3 regions of the Serratia sp. TSA_198.1 genome follow, and region 3 is predicted to be linked to each of the others. Evidence: predicted binding sites of a transcription regulator. Region 3 holds the regulator's gene; each other region holds the start of a gene.

The links. Region 3 encodes Fur, which represses iron uptake genes when iron is present. Its sites were predicted from a motif close to ATAATAATGAGAACNACTATCAA; they were not measured.
Positions count from the first base shown of each region.
Region 1: sodA (superoxide dismutase [Mn]) is a predicted target of Fur. The motif match lies at 3,006-3,028, and genes of this name have one in related genera.
Region 2: ACUTSW_RS03830 (TonB-dependent receptor domain-containing protein) is a predicted target of Fur. The motif match lies at 3,971-3,993, and genes of this name have one in related genera.

Region 1 is NZ_JBQZFP010000005.1:211,296-216,492, forward strand. It holds gene fdnG (formate dehydrogenase-N subunit alpha) at 1-2,007, opposite strand, end outside; gene fdhD (formate dehydrogenase accessory sulfurtransferase FdhD) at 2,152-2,979, shown strand; gene sodA (superoxide dismutase [Mn]) at 3,107-3,727, shown strand; partial or broken gene ACUTSW_RS19700 (methyl-accepting chemotaxis protein) at 3,852-4,736, shown strand; gene ACUTSW_RS19705 (DNA adenine methylase) at 4,808-5,197, shown strand, end outside.
Region 2 is NZ_JBQZFP010000001.1:819,513-824,709, forward strand. It holds gene ACUTSW_RS03815 (sigma-54-dependent Fis family transcriptional regulator) at 1-198, shown strand, start outside; gene ACUTSW_RS03820 (SelT/SelW/SelH family protein) at 266-559, shown strand; gene ACUTSW_RS03825 (heme/hemin ABC transporter substrate-binding protein) at 556-1,374, opposite strand; gene ACUTSW_RS03830 (TonB-dependent receptor domain-containing protein) at 1,482-3,839, opposite strand; gene ACUTSW_RS03835 (serralysin family metalloprotease) at 4,158-5,197, opposite strand, start outside.
Region 3 is NZ_JBQZFP010000001.1:2,037,175-2,042,371, forward strand. It holds gene ybfF (esterase) at 1-702, shown strand, start outside; gene ybfE (LexA regulated protein) at 959-1,246, shown strand; gene fldA (flavodoxin FldA) at 1,476-2,015, shown strand; gene fur (ferric iron uptake transcriptional regulator) at 2,338-2,784, shown strand; gene ACUTSW_RS09785 (glycosyltransferase) at 2,990-4,951, opposite strand; gene galE (UDP-glucose 4-epimerase GalE) at 4,954-5,197, opposite strand, start outside.

The sequences.
Region 1 (5,197 bases), on a different contig from region 3:
GCCGCCTTCACGTGCGTACATCTCGCGCAGGCGGATGAAAATGCCCGCCAGGATTTCCCCGTCGTTCAGCGCTTCGCCCGGGGCATCCGCGCCCTTCCAGTGCCACTGCAGCCAGCGGCCGGAGTTGACGATCGAGCCGTTTTCTTCGGCAAAGCAGCTGGACGGCAGGCGGAACACTTCAGTCTGAATCTTCGACGGATCGACGTCGTTGAACTCGCCGTGGTTCTGCCAGAAGTTGGAGGTCTCGGTGTTGAGCGGGTCTATCGTCACCAGGAATTTCAGCTTCGACAGCGAGGCCACAACCTTGTTTTTGTTCGGGAACGACGCGACCGGGTTAAAGCCCTGGCAGAAATAGCCATTGACCTTCCCTTGCGACATCATCTCGAAGTACTGCAGCACGTCGTAACCTTTGTCCCACTTCGGCAACCAATCAAAGCCCCAGCCGTTGTCTTTCTGCGCCTTGTCGCCGTAGAAGCTCTTCATCAAGCTGACGAAGAATTTCGGGTAGTTGCTCCAGTAGTTCACCTGGCCCGGCAGCAGCGCCTTCGGCGTATTGGCCTTCAGGTAGGTGTCGAGATCCGGCTGTTTTTCCGACGGCAGCGTCATATAGCCCGGCAGGCTTTGCGACAGCAGGCCCAGATCGGTCAGACCCTGGATATTGGAGTGGCCGCGCAGCGCGTTGACGCCGCCGCCCGCCATGCCCATGTTGCCGAGCAGCAGCTGGATCATCGCCATGGTGCGAATGTTCTGCGCGCCGACCGAATGTTGGGTCCAGCCCAGGGCGTACAAGAACGATGCGGTTTTATCCGCCACGCAGGTTTCGGCGATGTATTCACACACCTGGAGGAAATCTTCCTTCGGCGTGCCGCACACGTTGGTCACCACCTCCGGCGTATAGCGGCTGACGTGCTGTTTCAGCAGGTTCCACACGCAACGCGGATCCTGCAGCGTGACGTCGCGCTTGGCGAAGCCGTTTTCATCCAGCTGGTAATTCCAGGTGGTTTTATCGTATTTGCGGTTTTCCGCGTCATAGCCGCTGAACAGGCCGTCGTCGAAGGTAAAGTCTTCCCGCACCAGCAGGCTGGCGTTGGTGTAGGCCTCGACGTATTCGCGGTTGATTTTGTCGTTGGTCATCAGGTACAGCAGGACGCCCGACAGGAAAGCGATGTCGGTCCCGGAACGGATCGGCGTGTAGAAATCCGCCACCGATGCGGTACGGGTAAAGCGCGGATCGATGACGATCAGCTTGGCTTTATTGTGAATTTTGGCTTCCATCGCCCAGCGGAACCCCACCGGATGCGCTTCCGCCGCATTACCGCCCATGACGATAATCAAATTCGCGTTCTTGATATCAACCCAGTGGTTGGTCATCGCACCGCGACCAAATGTTGGAGCAAGACTTGCTACCGTTGGTCCGTGTCAGACACGCGCCTGGTTGTCTACGGCAAGCATGCCGAGAGCGCGACTAAATTTTTGCGACAAATAACCGGTTTCGTTACTGGAAGCGGAGGCACACAGCATGCCGGTGCTCAGCCAGCGGTTGACGGTGACGCCCTGTTCGTTGGTTTTCACGAAGTTGGCGTCGCGGTCTTCCTTCATCAGCTTGGCGATGCGGGTAAAGGCATCGTCCCAGGTAATGCGCTGCCATTTATCTGACCCTGGCGCACGATACTCCGGGAACTGGAGACGGCTTGCACTGTGGATGAAGTCGACCAGCCCCGCGCCTTTCGGGCAAAGCGCGCCGCGGTTTACCGGGTGATCCGGGTCCCCTTCAATGTGGAATATGCTTTCTTTGGCGTTTTTGGCGCCATCACCAAGGCTGTACATCAACAGCCCACAGCCGACGGAACAATACGTACAGGTATTACGGGTTTCACGGGCGCGCAGCAGTTTGTACTGCCGGGTCTCCGCTAACGCCACTTCCGGGGCAAAGCCCAGTGCGGCTACCGTCGTTCCTGCCATACCGCCAGCGCAGATCTTAAAGAACTGCCTTCTGCTGACCTGCATGGGGGTCTCCTTTCACTCTCGATTGTCACATTGTTTCAAATGGCGCTTTCCCCCTTGAAGCGGGAAGCGCTAAAATCCATCTTGTTTTTACGCGGCAATATTACCACAGCGTATATGGGGTTGTTACAAACAGGTGCCAGTTAAGTGAACACTATAAACCCAGAGCAGCACATAAATGAGACCCCGCTCACAGGGGTGACCCAGGCCCAGGTTTATCAGCGCGGGCAGCTCGCCACCGCACAGCCGGACTGGCTGGCGGAAGAAGTGCCGGTCGCCCTGGTCTATAACGGCATCTCTCACGTGGTGATGATGTGCACGCCAAAAGATCTGGAGGCATTCGCCCTCGGCTTTTCGCTGTCCGAAGGCATTATCGAGTCACCGCGCGATATCTACAGTATAGAGATTAACCAAACCTGTAACGGGCTGGAGGTGCAAATTGAGCTCTCCAGCCGCCGCTTTGCCGGGTTGAAGGAGCGCCGCCGCGCCATGGCGGGCCGCACCGGCTGCGGCGTGTGCGGCATCGAACAGTTGGCGGACATCTTCCGCCCGCTGCCTGCGCTGCCGTTCACCCAACGCTTTTCTCTCGCCAACCTCGACCACGCGCTGAGGCAGCTCAAGCAGGTGCAGAGCGTCGGGCAGCTCACCGGCTGTACCCACGCCGCCAGCTGGATTTCGCCGCAGGGTGACCTGCTGGGCGGCTGCGAAGACGTCGGCCGCCACGTAGCGCTCGACAAGTTGCTCGGCGTGCGCGCGAAGCAAGATTGGCAACAGGGCGCGATCCTGGTCTCCAGCCGCGCCAGCTATGAAATGGTACAAAAATCCGCGATGTGCGGCGTCGAGATCCTGTTCGTGGTTTCCGCTGCCACCTCGTTGGCGGTGGAAATCGCCGAGCGCAGCAACCTGACGCTGGTCGGTTTCAGCAAACCCGGCCGCGCCACGGTGTTTACTCACCCGCAGCGCATTGAGGATTAATTTAATCCCCTACACTAAGTAGGGCATTGATAATCATTTTCAAGATCATTTAATTAACTATAATGATCCGACTGCTTACGCGGTGCTCGCACCTTGCGCCGCCCATACCCCACTGGAGATGATGATTATGAGTTATTCACTGCCATCCCTGCCGTACGCCTACGACGCACTGGAACCGCATTTCGACAAGCAGACGATGGAAATCCATCACACCAAACACCACCAGACTTACGTCAACAACGCGAACACCGTGCTGGAAGCGTACCCTGAGCTGGCTTCGCTGAGCGTTGAAGCGCTGATCCAGGATCTGGATAAAGTGCCAGCCGACAAGCGCACTTTCATGCGTAACAACGCCGGCGGCCACGCTAACCACAGCCTGTTCTGGAAAGGCCTGAAAATCGGTACCACGCTGGGTGGCGATCTGAAAGCTGCTATCGAGCGCGATTTCGGCAGCGTCGAGAAATTCCAGGAAGAGTTCGAGAAAGCCGCAGCGACCCGCTTCGGTTCAGGTTGGGCCTGGCTGGTGCTGAAAGGCGACAAACTGGCCGTGGTGTCTACCGCTAACCAGGACAGCCCGCTGATGGGCGAAGCCGTTGCCGGCGCTTCAGGCTTCCCAATCCTGGGCCTGGACGTGTGGGAACACGCTTACTACCTGAAATATCAGAACAAACGCCCAGACTACATCAAAGCATTCTGGAACGTGGTTAACTGGGACGAAGCGGCAGCACGCTTCGCTGCGAAGAAGTAATTCGCCCCCAACACTGATGATGCCCGCGTGAAGCGGGCATTTTTTTACCCAAAATCCGCTAAAGTTTGACCGCCCTTTGCCGATGGTTTGTTCAATAGACGTTCGCCCGCAAAGGAAAAATAATATGGCGGCATTGCAAACACTGGCAGGAAAGTTCGTTCATCTCACCGTGGGTAAAAAACTCGGCCTCGGATTTGGTCTGATGCTACTGCTGACGGCGATCATCGCCGGCACCGGCGCACAATACCTGAATATCATCGAATCCCGCGCCGACCGCATCGATTTCAGCAACCGGCTGAATGACGAAATCAATCAGGCCAAATATAACCGGGCGCTGTTCGGCCAGACCTACCGGCCGGAGTACCTGAAGAATAACCGCGCCAATATAGAAAACGCGGTACGCTTGATCAAACAGGGCCAGGCGTTGGACTGGGATGCCAAAAACCGGCAAGACCTGCAGCGGCTGATGGTCTTGATCGGCGAATACCAGCAGCAGCAAAACGCCTTCGAAAAGGCGGTGGCGGCAAAAGATGCGGTACGCCAAAGCTGGAACATGTCGGAAGTGCAAGACAGCCTGAATCAGGTAGAGCGCCAGTTGACCAATGGCGACCTGCAACTGGCTTTTGTGCAGCTGAATCAGAAGCTGACCCTGGTGCGCTACGGCGCGCGCGGCCTGTTGCTGAGCCTGAACCGCGAATCCGAAGCGCCGCTGTTAGCGGCGATTGATGACGCGCGCAGCACGGCAAACGCCCTCAGCCGACGGCTTAGCGATGCCCAGCGCCCCCTGCTGCAACCGCTGTTGAGCGCGCTCGACGACTACAAAAACCGAATCGAAGCTTACCTGCCGGCTTATGAACAGGAACGGCAGATCAGCCAACGGCTGGGGGACAGCGCCCAGGAGGTCGGTACGCTGGTCAACGCCTTTATGCAGGACGAACTGGCGCAAACCAGTACCCGCCGCGACGAGCTGGGCCAGTTGCTGAATGCGGTGGCGGCGATGAGCCGAAATTAGCCCTAAATGGCGTTATATTTGGAGGACTAGATATTGACATCATCGTCAAAAATGACGATGATTCGCATATGAGATATCCAGGCGGAAAAGGCAAATGCTTCCAGCGCATCATTAATATGATGCCTCAGCATCACACTTACATTGAGACCCACTTAGGTGGCGGCGCTGTCATGCGTAATAAGTTACCGGCAGAAAGGAATATCGGTATCGATCTCGACAGCTTGGTAATCCAGCACTGGCGCGATGAGAAAAATGGCCTTTGTGAGCTTATTCAGGCCGATGCTTTAACCGTTCTTGATGAATTTAGGTTTCAGGGTGGAGAGCTTATCTACGCTGACCCACCCTATGTTTTGAGCTCCCGAAAAAGAAGCCGGATATATCGACATGAATATTCGGATGACGATCATCACCAGTTTCTGGCACTGCTCATCAAACTTCCGTGTTACGTCATGATTTCC
Region 2 (5,197 bases), 1.2 Mb from region 3:
ATCACTCGTGATCTCACTGAGCCTGACGCAGCACCTTCCGCCAGGCTGGAAGATAACGAACGTACCCATATCATGCAGGTAATTGTATCCAGTGGCGGCAATCTGCGGCAGGCCGCGCGGCTGCTCGGGCTATCGCGCACCACGCTGTACAATAAAATCAATAAATGGCAGATCGATTTGACCCTGCTGCGCCCCTGATCGGCCGGCTTGACAGGGCTGCGGCGGCATCCGATGATGAGGAAATCTTACCGCCCAGGCCTGCTCAATGAAAACGTCCCCCGCTGTCACCATTCACTATTGTTCGCAATGCAACTGGCTGTTGCGCGCAGCGTGGATGGCGCAAGAATTGCTCCATACTTTCGGCACCGATTTGGCCGCCGTGACGCTGGTTCCCGGCACCGGCGGCATTTATGAGGTCACCGTGGATGGCTTTGTCATCTGGGATCGCAAAACAGAAGGCGGCTTCCCCGACGCGGCCGCGCTCAAACAGCGTTTACGCGATCGATGCTTCCCTGAGCGGCCATTAGGCCACGTGGATAACAAAGGCGTTAAAAGTTAAGGCGCGACGGCCTCGGCCGCCTGACGCAATTGCCCTATGGCCGTCGGCATATCCAGGCCAAAACTCAGCAAGGCGTTGTCATCAATCACCAGCAACTGCCGCTGCTTGCCCGCGGGGGTAAACGCCAACCCCGGCAATGCCCAGAGATTCGCTTCTCCGCCCATCCGTTGCAGGCTGGCCTTACCTATTACCAGCAACTGCGGCGCGGCGGCTACCAGCCCTTCCTGAGTCAGCGGCTGATAACGCGTCACGCCAGCCAGGGCATTGTCCAACCCGGCGCTGCGAATGGCGCCCTCTGCTGCGGTGCCGTTACCTGCCCCCATTGCCGCTATGCCAGTATGCGCCATGATAAACAGCACTCTGACCGGCAATCGATGAGTCGGTACGGCGGCGATTTGACGATCCAGTTTGGCCTGCAGGGCTTTCCCCTCTTTTTCTCGCCCCAAAGTGGCGGCAATGACGGCGATCTTTTCGTCGATCGCGCCAAGTTCGGGCTTACCCGTCACCGTCACGACTTTCACCCCAGCCTGTTCGACTTGGCGCAATGCCAAAGAGGGTTGCGCCAATTCGCTGGCGATCACCAACGAGGGCTTCATCGCCAGGATCCCCTCGGTGTTGAGCTGGCGCATATAACCGACATTCGGCAATGCTGTGGCTTGCGGCGGCTGCTGACTGGTGCTGTCGCGCGCGACCAACGTTTGCCCAGCGCCCAGAGCATAAATAATTTCCGTGACGTCTCCGCCAATCGCGATCACACGTTCGCCGGCAAATACCGAAAACGGCAGCGCCAGTAATCCGATAACCCATGATTTCATTCGAAGTCTCCTTTAAGCGCGTAATGGCCAGCCTCATTAAAGCGCGACAGCCGCCTTTCATTGACGAAAGGCGGCATAAACGCTAGCGGTTGATCAAAATGCGGTAGTTAGAAATCCACGTTGACGCCAAGCTGGAAGGTTCTTCCCGGCATGACGGCCAACGCATTGTCGTAGGCATCCTGACGGGTTGAGTCCGTGAGTTCACGGCTGCTCAGATAATCGCGGTATTTCCTGTCGGTGATGTTATACACGCCGCCGCTCAGTTTCACATTGCGGGCAACCTGCCAATAGGCGGACATATCCACCAGGCCGTAACCCGGCACGCGCAGATATTCCGTGGTGGCGTCGGTGAGCGTACTGCCGCTGGCGTTGTTGTAGCTTTCACGGTTGGTCGCCGTCGCCTGTTTGCCTTTGACGAAGGTTGCCGTTACCGCCGCGCCGTAGCGTTTCGCCGGATCATCCCAGGCTACGCCCACGATGGCTTTCATTGGCGCTACGCTGTCGATATCGACATATTTATCGCCGGAATAGCTGGACTTGGATTTGCCCTGGTTATATCCCAGCGCAAAATTCGCGCTCAGCCCGTTAACCTGCTCAAACCAGGTGCCAAAATTCACCCTGGTGCTGATTTCAGCGCCGTAGATATAGGCTTTATCACGGTTTTCCGCTTGATAAATGGTATAGATATTGGAAGGCACATTAGCGAACTTGTCCGGGCTGCTGGCCCGTTGATAACGGGTATACGCAATGAAGTTTTTATAGGTGTTGTAGAACAGCGACGTGCGCATTGTCACCCCGTCCACGACGTCTCCCTTCATGCCCCATTCCAGATTGTTGCTGGTTTCGGTGTTCAGATCGGCGTTGCCGATCAACGCATACTGCGCCGTGCCCGCATAGCTGGAGCCGAGATTCCATGAGCCGTAAAGCTGGCTGGCGTTCGGGAACTGTGCGCCACGCTTGTACTGCAAATAGGTCATCAGCGCCGGCGTAATATCGTACTCGACGCTGAGAGACGGCAATATCTGGGTGTCGGTGTTGCTTTTGCCGTATAACGTTTCCAGCTCGGACTCCGTCAGCACCGTGCTGCCGGTGGTCAGGCTGGTCAGGTTCTGCGGCTTGGTGCTTTGGTGAGCCACGCGCACGCCCGGCACCACGGCAAAACCGTGCCCGTCGAGATCAAATTGGATCTTGTCCTGCACAAAACCGCCCAACGCGTAGCTGCGGCTGTCTGATTCCGGTTGCATGATGGCCGTGGACACGCTGGGGGCCGGCTCTTCACGGAATGGCCGCTCGGTATCGGTTAACCTCGCGTTTAGCCCTCCGCTCAATGCATGACGCCCCAGCGTTTTGGTTATCAGCGTTTCAAAGCCGTAGGTATTGACGTTGTAGTCGGAGTAAACCCGCTCCATGCTGCCGGTACTGGTGGGCATGTAAGTGTTGTCATGCGCCTGGGTCTGTTGGTAATAGGCTTTTGATGTCAGGGTATCGACGAAATCATTGTACGGTGTCCATTCATCTTTCACGCTCACTCCCCAACGGCGCGTATTGCTCTGCTGTTGGGCGGTACCCAGGATGGCGCTGCCGGCCGAGTTCCAACTGTCGTAATGGGTGTGGTTGACTTTATCGTAGTAATCCACCGTGCCGGTGAGTTTGTGTTCGTCATTTGGCTGCCAGATACCGGACGCCATCAGCGCATTGGAATGCCAGTTGGCCGGGTAAGCCTGGTAAGTGCCACTGTTGTTGCGCGTTTCCTGGCCGTCGCGGCGGCTATAAACGAACACCCCGCGAAGTTGGTCATCGCCCGCAGCTGCGGTAATGCCGTTGTGCCAACTGCGGTTGGACGAGTCGTAATCGCTCTGGTAACCAAAGTAAGTCTGTTTGGACGGTGACAGGTACTGATCTGCCGACTTCGGCGAAAACGAAACAGCGCCGCCGATAGACGTATTGCTACGTTCAATCGAGGTCGCTCCCGATTCGATCTCCACCTGGCCGTACATGTAAGGGTCAATATAGTCCCTGCCGATGCCAAAGGTGTTAAGGCCGGCTCGGCTGACATAGCTGCGCCCGGTGGCGTCTGGCTGTGGAATGCCGTCGACATCCAGGCCGACGCGATTGCTCTCCAGGCCGCGAATGTTATACCCGGTGTAGCCGCTGCGATCGAAACCGCTTTTGCCCGAGGACGATCCTCCACTGACGCCCGTGGCGCTAATCAGCGGTTCATAACGCATGATCGAACCGAAATCATTTCCCCCTTTTTTCTGCATGTCTTGCGCGCTAATCGTGGTTATTGTCCCGGCCTTTTTCTCAATCACGGGCGCGACAACCGTTATTTCCTCTTCATTTTGCGTGGTCTTTTCTAATGGAGTTTTATTTACTTCAGCATTAGCGTTAAGGGAACTGCCGATCAACGTCCCCCATAGGATGGAATGCCCGATAATTCCCTGGTAATTAAAAGTTTTGCACATGTATTAACCCTGCAATAATTATTAGTATTTGCTCGCAGTTGCTTCGCCCCGGTAATTAATCGGGATCAAGGGTATTAACGAAAATTAACAATTTTATAAGAATGGTCTTTCTGCGTAGACTTAATAAAAGCATGTTAATGATAATGCTTATCATAAGCAATATCATTAAAACCCTATTATTTGCATTGGTGAGAAATTTCCTAACCGCTTACGAAATCCTTACAAAGCGGTTCGGGCAGTCAGTGTGCGAAAGGATTGTCATGAGGGGGGCGAATAAAACCATAAAAGAACGGTGGGCATAACCCACCGCATAAGGGCTTAAACAATAAAGTCCGTGGCGGCATTCGCCTGTCCGACGATTTGCACCAGGAAGTCCGGCCCGGCATTGCCATGGATATTCAGGGCTAACTCACTCAAATGAGTTTGCGCGTTGTAAGACAACAATGCCTCTCCCGCCTGGCCGCTGAGGTTCTCAACGAAATGAATAAAGTCGTTGCCTTTATCGCCATGGTTAAAGAAGGAAAGATCGATTTTGTCGATACCGCTCTCAAAGTCCAGGATCTTGTCAGGCGATTTATAAGGTGAATCACTCACGGCGGCGAAAACGAAAATATCCTTTCCGTTGCCGCCTGAGAGTTGATCTTGCCCACTTCCGCCGTAGATAACGTCATTACCGGCGCCGCCCTTGATAATATTGGCGGCGTTATTGCCGACAATCACATCATTGCCCGAACCGCCGATGGCATTTTCAATGGTTGCGCCCAGAGCGATGGAAACGTTGGCCTTCAATCCACCGACGTCGGAGTAGGAGCCTTCCGTCAGGTTAATGCGTTGGTTCTGGGTATATCCCGAGAAATCAAGCGTGTCATTGCCACCCGCATCCCAGACGGAGAAAATCAGTTTCTGGTTGCTGTCTTGCGCGCTGTAGAAATCCCGGCCGGTATTGGAATTGAACCCATACACCGTATCCCCGGTGCGCGTGGTGGTATTGGCCCCATAGAGATACTGAATGGCGGCAATATCGTCAACCAGCGGCGCTGCGGCAAAATGGCCACCGTTATCACCGCCGGTCACAGCTTCATCCCAATAACTCATCACGCTAAACTGACGGGTATCTTCGGCATAGGTCCCCTTCTCATAACTGGGATCCTGGCCGGCATTGTAAACACCCGGGTGATCCAACCCCAGCGTATGCCCAATTTCGTGAGTGATGCTCAAACGGCCGTAGTTACCCAGTTCGGGGTGCAAGTTGGCGTAAACACCATCTCGGGGATCCGCGTAATCGTAATTGATGTTGAACCAGCTTTGGCCGTCGGTATTATGCCCGCGGTAGTCGTTACCGGCACCGGTGTAAGGCT
Region 3 (5,197 bases):
CACGGGCTGTTCGGCAATCTGGACAACCTGGGCGTGCTGGCGCGCGATCTGAATCAACAGCACAGCGTGATTAAAGTCGATCTGCGTAACCACGGCCTTTCGCCGCGTTCTGCGGTAATGACCTATCCGGAAATGGCGCAGGACCTGCTGGCGCTGCTCGATGAGTTGCAGTTGGAGAAGGCGATTGTGATCGGCCACTCTATGGGCGGCAAAGCGGCAATGGCGCTGACGGCGATCGCCCCAGAACGGGTTGAAAAGCTCATTGTTATCGACGTGGCGCCAGTGGATTACCGCACTCGTCGCCACGACGAGATTTTCGCCGCCTTAAAAGCGGTGAGTGCGACCGGCATCACCCAACGCCAGCAGGCCGCGGAGTTGATGCGCAGCTACCTGCAAGAAGAAGGCGTGATCCAGTTCCTGTTGAAATCCTTTCATCAGGGCGAGTGGCGCTTTAACCTGCCGGTACTGATAGACCAATACGAAAACGTCACCGGCTGGCAGGACGTCCCCGCATGGCCGCACCCGACGCTGTTTATCCGCGGCGGCCTGTCGCCCTATGTGCAGGACAGCTACCGTGAAGATATCGCGCGTCAGTTCCCGCAGGCGCGAGCGCACGTGGTTGCCGGCACAGGCCACTGGGTTCACGCGGAAAAACCGGAGGCGGTACTGCGCGCCATCCACCGTTTTCTCGACGAAGCCTGAATAAAAACTGCCCTCTGGCGAAAAAACGCGCTAAAGATAACGGCTTAGCGCGTTTTCGGCTCAGTTAAACATTGTCGTTGCTCTATCTGCTGGGGTAATATGGCGCGCTATAATTTTGCCGCCCTGCTCAGCGTGTTCAGTAACGCCAGGCTGGGGGTAAATTTGGGTTAGGGTTTATTGGCCCGAAGTGTGTTAACCGAACCGTCCGGAAGCGTATACGCTTTTTGATGCAAACTCCCTTGCAGTACCGCTACCTATGGCAAAAGAACAAACGGATCGCACGACGCTGGATCTGTTCGCAGATGAACGCCGTCCGGGGCGCCCGAAAACCAACCCGCTATCCCGAGATGAACAGCTTAGAATCAATAAGCGTAATCAGCTTCGACGCGATAAAGTCCGTGGCTTACGGCGTGTGGAACTGAAAATCAACGCGGATGCGGTGGACGCCCTGAACAAACTGGCGGAACAGCGCAATATCAGCCGCAGCGAGCTTATTGAGCAAATGCTGCTGGCACAACTGGCGGATGAACAGCCGGAACATTGATCTTTGCAGCCGCACATGCGGCGCGGTGTTATGGATGACACCGATCAACACCGTTTTATTCCTCCCGGCATCGCATAAACGCGATAAAACCCCGGGGTAAATCTCTGGCATGATACGCACTTACCGGTAAGAGGCAGCTTCTTGCCATGTCATCATTTTAATCGGTGTTATCGCGTTCAACGCTAACATCGTGCAATGCAATTAATTGAATTTAAAGGTTATACGCGATATGGCTAATGTAGGCATTTTCTTTGGCAGCGACACTGGCAATACCGAAAACATTGCCAAGATGATCCAGAAAATTCTTCAGCAGCAGTTTGGCAAAGAGGTATCGGAAATCCGCGACATCGCCAAAAGCAGCAAAGAGGATCTGGAAGCTTTCGACATTCTGCTGTTGGGTATTCCTACCTGGTACTACGGCGAAGCCCAGTGCGATTGGGATGACTTCTTCCCAACGCTGGAAGAAATCGATTTCAACGGCAAGCTGGTTGCGCTGTTCGGTTGTGGCGATCAGGAAGACTATGCGGAATATTTCTGTGATGCGATGGGCACCATCCGCGACATCATCGAGCCACGCGGCGCCGCGATTGTAGGCCACTGGCCGACCAAGGGTTACCACTTCGAAGCATCGAAAGGTTTGGCGGATGACAATTTCTTCATCGGCCTGGCGATTGACGAAGATCGTCAACCGGAATTGACCAACGAACGCGTCGCAGCCTGGGTGAAGCAGATCAGCGAAGAACTGAGCCTGGCCGATATCGTCGGCTAACCCTCAAAGGTTGAACAAAAGCCCTGCAAAGTGCATAGTGTTGCCAGCAGGGCCGTTCATCGGCAGCACGGATTTCTGCAATAGAAGCTACATGTTTGTAACTTCCCACATCGTCAAGGTAGACTGAGATATCGGTTTATCCCATCCATCAAGACGTTGCGTGTGTAACATGCAATTGTGCCATGATATCTTTGTTAACAACCGGCGGTTTCCATTTAGGGCAACCGGTTCTATAATGACACGCAATTAACTCTTTGTGCCGACCGATGCCACAGGCAAGAATGCCTCAACTTGATTAGCATAGTAACAGGACTGAATCCGCATGACTGACAACAACACCGCATTGAAGAAGGCCGGCCTAAAAGTCACGCTTCCGCGACTCAAAATCCTGGAAGTACTGCAAAATCCGGAATGCCATCACGTCAGTGCGGAAGATTTGTACAAAAAACTGATCGACATGGGCGAAGAAATTGGCCTGGCGACGGTTTACCGCGTACTGAACCAGTTTGATGATGCCGGGATTGTGACCCGTCACAACTTCGAAGGCGGCAAGTCCGTGTTCGAATTGACCCAACAGCATCACCACGATCACCTGATTTGCCTGGATTGCGGCAAAGTGATCGAATTCAGCGATGAGTCTATCGAAGTGCGTCAGCGTGATATCGCCAAGCAGCACGGCATCAAGCTCACCAACCATAGCCTCTACCTGTATGGTCACTGTGAAATCGGTGATTGCCGTGAAGACGACACCTTGCACGACAAAAAATAATGCCCTGACCGGCATTGAGAACCGCCTTAACGGCGGTTTTTTTATGCCTCCAGATCAGGGCAAAAAAATCCCCGGACAGGCCCGGGGAAAATCACATCAGAAAGACAACAATTGCAGCGGCACTTCTCCACGGTACTTCTCTCACTTCCCACTGACGCTCACGTCACCGTCAACTCACCCGCCGACACGCGGATGGGCAAACTCGTCACAATGCATATTCAAGAAACAGCAGCCGATCGAAGAAAATTGGCCAGGCATAGTCGAAAACGCCGCGAACGCGGAACCCTTTATTCAGGTAGATTTGGCAGGCATCGCTGCTTTGCCATACGCACAGCACAATATGTTTCGCCCGGCGCTGCTGCGCCTGCTGCTTAATCAGGGCAAACAGGGGGTTAAAATGACCCTGTCCGCGGAATCGGCTCTCAATGGCCAGACTGCAGACAAAGTAATCGTCCGCACCGCACTGGCTGTGCACAAAATCGTCGTAGGCCTCATCAAGCGGCTTTATTTCATCGCGATATAGATAGCTCGCCTCAACGCCATACAACTCGTCGAGACTCGCCGCAGTGAAAAATCCGATAAACGCCCCGCACCGATCGTAAGCCAGGGTAATCAGGTCCAGATAGGGGTCGATATTTTGCGCCTGCTGCAGCGATACCAGATCCATCCCGGCCGGGTTGCCGGCAGAGCAGTATTCCAGGTAGCTGGTGGCAAAAAGCAGCTTCGCCATGCGGATCCTGTCCGCTTCGCCAGCTTGCCGCCCCGGCAGAAAATGCAGCCCGCCCTGCGCTAGCGGCAATGCCGCATCGCCCGCTCCGACGGTTAACCGCCAGTAATTGCCCTCGTCGATCTGCCGCCGGTTATCGGCTATCAAATACTCGCCAAAAAGCTGGTTCACCCGATCCAGCGCGCGGTCATGGGACAGCACCGAATAGTAATGGTAGTGATCGATATCGGACCTTATCTGCGCCGGGTAGGCCATGCGCGGCACTTCATCGACGGTAAATATTTCCGCATGGCGCGCCAGATCCGTCGGTTGCTCAAGCTGCCAATCCACCTGCTCCAGCCGGCTTATACACTGTCGATAGCTGCGCAGTTCCTCCTCCCCGAGCGGCAACGTCTCATTGGTTAGCACATCCTCCAACAGGCGCATGCCGCGGATACCACAGGTCACCGCCTGCGGAACAGCGTCATAATGAACCCCATGATCCTTGCAGAAACGATCGTGGCTAAGGACAGTCCTGCCGATGTGGCGGCACCACAACAGATAAAACGCGTCGAACAGCCTTCTTTCATAAAGAGGGTTTTTATCCGGCACGTCACCGCTTTGCGCCGCATAGATCTGATCCAGACCCGCCAATATTTTGCACAGCGACCTATCGCCGCTGCGGCCAATGATCATCCCGGTTTCATCCAGAAACAAATTCAACCCGCTGACGTGGCTGACCTCGCCATTGGGCAGAAACTGAAGGTAATCCGGCACTTCGGGTTTCAGCAGGAAAAACGTCGCCGAACGGTGCGGAAGAGTGTCGATATCCATATACATTCCGCCCATTTCAATCAGGATCAAAAAGCGAAAGTAGTCAGAAAGCGTGGCGTAATAGCGCTTATCATGGAGCGCGTGGATAAAATCCAGGTTGCCGCCGAGCCTTTTTTGCGCCAGTTCGCTCAGCGAATGCACCTGCAACCGGTGGTTGCCGGCATCGAACTCCCCCAGCAGACCGCCTTTCACTTCCGAAGCTGGGGAAAAGTACGCCTCATTTTTGAGTTGCCGCGCATCCCATACCCACAACATCCCGACCCATTCGTCGGCGATTGTGTTGCGAACAGCCTGCTGCGCATCTCCCCATTGGGAAATAACCTCTCTGGCATCGTCGGGAATCGCCCCGCCCAGCCAAATGCGGTGCAGCAATTTTTCCTGCGCGGCCAGCGGACGAGTAGGAACGCAGAACAACGAGGAACACTGCGCGGCATCGAATAAACGCCCTTGCTCAACCAGCCACGCCCGCAGCTGGCTGACCCCACGCCGGTACTGTTCCAGCAACGCCGGGGAACGCTGGCGCTGAGATTTCACGAACGCTAACTTCAGGTTATTAATCCAGGCCTCATAGTCGGCACGAAACAGCTCATGCTGCATCAATCCCAAATGCTCGTCATCAAGCTTCATCGTCAGCCTCCCAGCAGCGGTGTGCAATGGCCGTATCCCTGTGGATTCTTGCTCTGCCAATGCCAGGCGTCGCGAACCATTTTTTCCAGGCTTCTTTTGGCTTTCCAGCCTAATTTTTCCGCCGCCAGCGTCGGATCAGACCAACACTCGGCAATATCTCCTGCACGGCGCGGGTTAATTTGATAGGCGATTTTAAATCCGCAGGCGCGCTCAAATGCCTGGATAATCTCCAGCACCGAATAGCCT